2 regions of the Candidatus Kuenenia sp. genome follow, and region 2 is predicted to be linked to the other one. Evidence: riboswitches for the same ligand, from Rfam matches in the RefSeq annotation. Region 2 holds a riboswitch; the other holds the start of a gene.
What was found. Region 2 has a riboswitch for cyclic di-GMP ahead of M5U24_RS00555 (hypothetical protein). Riboswitches for the same ligand answer to the same signal wherever they lie in the genome.
Positions count from the first base shown of each region.

Region 1 (2,207 bases), on a different contig from region 2:
TGCAATGAAACCGAAAACACATTGCAGAAGATGTTGCTTATGACTGCATGGTAAAAAAGCGCCACACAAAAAGAGAGAAACAAACTACAGATTCTAAGAATTTGGCATATTGGTCCGTCAACAAAGCCAAAAATCACTGAAATACAAAGGACTACAGATAGTATTATATCAATCCAATTCATTTATAAAAATCCCCTCTGAACTCGCCAAAATGGTATTGCTAATTCAAAGCGTTTAAAATTTCCCGGCACATTTTATTATAGGAATACAATGAAAGGACAAAATGGATTCTGAGGATAATTTCCTCTTTTTTTGCTGTTTCGGGATTTGAACAATACTGTAAATATTGAGCGTGTATAATACTCACCTGTACATCCTCCTGAAACGGGTTTGATGCAATGGATTGTTTTAAGGCTTGTTCTGCGGCAGAATAATTTGAAATGAATAAATACATTTCCCCCAGTTTGTTGAGGATTATTACTTCCTGCGGATTCAATTCAGAAGCCCGTTTCAGAAGCATGATAGCCTCATTGCTATTCCCTAATTGGGCGTAAAGACTTCCCAGATTAAACATTGCCTTTACATAATGAGGGTCTTTTCCCAAAACAAGCTCATATTCTCTTATCGCATCGTCAAACATGTCATGTGTATCATAGAGAACTGCCAGGCAGAAATGCGGAAAAATGGCATCAGGGTAGCGTGCGATAGTCTTTTTATATTGTTCTATTGCTCCGTTGTAGTTACCTTCCAATTCCAGAATTTTAGCAATATTAACCAGCGCCTCAATATTTTCAGGATTTATTGTTAAGGCTTTTTTGTACATTTGTTTTGCGCTGGCAAACCGAAACATTTTTTCATAAACATAGCCAAGATTGTTAAGTGTTTCTGCGTTATCAGGTTCTAATGAGGCTGCTTTTTGCAGATAATGGAGCGCCTCGCCGTAATCGTTTCTGGCAAGGTAGATAAATCCCAGTTTTACATAGGCGTCAGTGAAGGCACTATCACTCTTAAGGCTTTGTTTGTAAGCATCTATTGCTTGTTCCGAATTGGGGAAAAGGCGGTCATATTTTTTCCCTTCCGCAAACAATTTTCGTGCTAATATTTTCTTGTTCATTGTGGTAGACATGATAATAGAGTAGTAAAAAAATTTACCGAAAAGTATGCAGCATACTTGCTGCCGTACCGGTATGATTTGATAGTATTCAGCAGCATATTAAAATCATTTTGCGGAAAAACCTCCTTTCATCAAAAGAAAAAGACCCGGGGCAGATATTGGCATCTTACGTCCGGGTCTTAGTTACACAATGAGAAGGTAAATACCTTATTATTTAAAGTTCATAGATCGGGTATTGCCGGATTCATTGTTACCGCCGCAATACCCGCGATAAAGCATACAAAAGCTATGCAAGATATGTTGTGAACATTAAATAAACTCTTTTACCGACTGAATTTGGCGACCTGGCATTCTTCTTTCCTGAAGACCCATGGCTTTGCGTCCCAGCCTCACAATTGGTTTGCCTTTTTTCAAATTGTTTTTGTTTTTTGTTACATTATATTTTTTTACAAGTATGTTTCATCTCCTTATCTGATAGTTGCAGTTATTGGAAGTAATCGGTAAACAATCGTAACGATTTAGTCTTTTGAAAAAGTAAAAACGCCGTTCCCAGATTCCGGCTTGAGAACCAGGGCTGAATCCGCTTGCCTTTGGCAGCGGCTTTGTTCCGTTGTATATGCTAGTCCGGTTGGATTTTAAAAATAAAAAACCAACGGCTTTTGTTTTTACCCACCCCTTAGTCCTCTCCGGGAAGGGGATTGCGGGAGGTTCTCCCAAGAGAGGACTTTCCCAATTTCCCTTATTGGCAGAACAAACGTTTACGCTTGTCATCGCAATGCCAGGCAAGTATGCCAGGTCTACCACAGGGGCAGGGGTGGGGTGGAGGTTGTTTTTTCACCAAAAAATCGTAACACTTTAGTCTTTTGAAACTGGAGATAATTATTTGTAGTGCAACTAGGTTAGTCGCATTGTCTTGAACATATACTATGCCTTATCGCACTGCTTTTTTTTGGTGCGACGAACCTCGTAGCACTACATTGTTGTAGTTTTTCAAAAGACTAAAGTGTTACAAAAAATCTGAAACAATTACACACTAAATATCCTTCTCTCCTTCAACCATAAAAAAAGACCCATGGCAGATTTAATATCTGAC
Region 1 covers NZ_JAOSKF010000018.1:426,198-428,404, reverse strand. Annotated here, with positions in the region: gene M5U24_RS10380 (CvpA family protein) at 1-182, opposite strand, end outside; gene M5U24_RS10375 (tetratricopeptide repeat protein) at 221-1,114, opposite strand; cyclic di-GMP riboswitch class I at 1,450-1,529, opposite strand; gene M5U24_RS10370 (hypothetical protein) at 1,725-1,973, shown strand.
Region 1: linked by a shared signal. The riboswitch ahead of M5U24_RS10375 (tetratricopeptide repeat protein) and the one ahead of M5U24_RS00555 (hypothetical protein) in region 2 are both predicted to bind cyclic di-GMP.

Region 2 (2,207 bases):
ATTAAACTTGACCTTAAGTTTATTCTTTTTTTCATCACAATCAATTGCAACAGCACCTTCACACACTACTGTTTCACATACTATATCTTCGATATTATGCGTGGAAGGTAGTTTTATATTGGCAATAAACTTACCGTTACTATTAAGATTTATCGTCTTTGACTGGAAGCTCACATATGCCTCTATTACAGAAGGCGTCTCGACTGGTGTTGATGTGGGAGTTGCAGAAGGTTCTGTTGGCGTTGCCGCAGGCGTGGCAAATGACGTTGGTGTAGGCGTTATTTCGGCATCAGTAATCAAACCTCCCGGAACCAGCAATTCAACATCATCCCCGGATATCTCTGCCGAAACTTCCAAAACAGAGGTTGAGTATGGCGCAACAGTTGCGGTAGGCGTCACAACGGGCGAGGTGGTTGCAATTGGAGATGCCGTTGCAACAGGAGTTGGAGAACCTGCCGGCAAAGGAGAAGCAACGGCAATGGGAGAAGGCGTTGGGGTTCCTGTAGGGGAAGCCTTTTCGTTAATAACGACGCTTACAATCTCCACTTTATCGCCTGATTGAAGAACAAGGTCCATATCCTCCAACGCAATTCCCTCTTCAATCTCAAATGGAAATTCATATGGCTTTGCGATATCGTTCACTTCTGTTTCAATTACCAAGGCACATGTTTTATTGGCATACAGTAGTGTATCAAGATGTATTAAATTGGATATTGATAATTTTACTTTTCCATTTTTGTTTATTTCAACACTTGCATCTAATTTGTCTCCATCAAAAGCGCTTGAATCACTGACGGTAAGGCTGGTTTTATAAAGGGTATCCGCTCCAGCCCCCTCCACTACAAACGACAAATAAATACCTGTAAATACAATCGTCCATACACTTAAAACTAATTTCCTTTTCATCATTTTACTCCTTTCCAAAAAAAATTTCTCTAACAAAAACAACAATTTTATACCCATTGTAAAATAAAAAAACCCAAGACAATATGCCACATATGCCTTGGGTTTTGGGTTATCTTAAAAGCCTATTGAAATCTTGAACCTAATCAATAAAGCATCACATTTTATAAAAGGGATTCAACCGTAAGTTTATAGCTAAACCTTTTACAAACAAAATACTTACCGGCTCAGCGCCTGATCAATAAACAGCTTTTACACCATTATAGGTGGCAACCTGGCATTCTTTCCAAAAAATAAGACCCATGGCTTTGCGTCCCAACCTCACGATTGGTTTGCCTTTGTATGCACACTTTTACCAAAATACATTAATTAGTCAAGAAAATTATCGCGGTTTGGCAAAAAAAATATTTTAAAATATTTGTAACTCTTTAGTCTTTTTAAAAAGACTTTAACTTTTATGTTTACAACACACATTCCGACACCGAGGGAGGATGTGTGCAGTAAGCATAGCAACAGTTCAGCCGGTTTGAAATGTATGTGGAATACAACTTGGTTAAGAAATATTTACGGTCTCACTCGAAACCACTGGCTGGCTAATAGTACCGGTTTGATCTCTGTAACCACAAAAAAGTCACACTGCTTAACTCCTTATTGTAAACCTCTATCATCCCCCTTTTCTCATGAATGCTCAATCTGTGTAGATTTTTTTTAAGCCATTCGTTCTCCACCTTCAATTTCCTTATTTGCCGATACAACTCATCTATTACTTTCTCCTTCTCTCCGACTAACTTCGCCTCCTTCTCCTGAAATATCCCACCTAATCCTTCTATCGCTCGTTTACGCCATTTTGCTATTTGCGTCCTATGCATTTCGTACTGTGATGACAACTCTGCTAGCGTTTTTTCATCCCTGATCGCTTCTAATGCCACTTTTGCCATAAATTCTGTATTAGAACTCTTTCTCATTTTTCAGACCTCCATTGTTATTATATCCTACCCAAAATGCATCTTAACTACTGGTCTGAAAATGCCAGTCAATTATAGTTCGCAAAGATATCTGCAGCGGTTGATGAACTCTTAACGAAAACAATACGGCGCAATGGCAACCAGCTTGTTGAAAACCAAACAGCGTTTACTCCCCATAGCCTTGATTGAAATGTTATGCACTTGTTTTATTAAATGAGTGGACTTTATTTTCAATTCTGTTTTTTCCGCTCGCTTTTATTGTGTACATGAGATTATCAGCTTCTTTTATTAATTCATTCAATTTGCAAGATTCGGAGCATGTGACAAGGCCTATGCTAA
Region 2 covers NZ_JAOSKF010000001.1:111,420-113,626, forward strand. Annotated here, with positions in the region: gene M5U24_RS00555 (hypothetical protein) at 1-909, opposite strand, end outside; cyclic di-GMP riboswitch class I at 1,169-1,250, opposite strand; gene M5U24_RS00560 (hypothetical protein) at 1,497-1,868, opposite strand; gene M5U24_RS00565 (GGDEF domain-containing protein) at 2,062-2,207, opposite strand, start outside.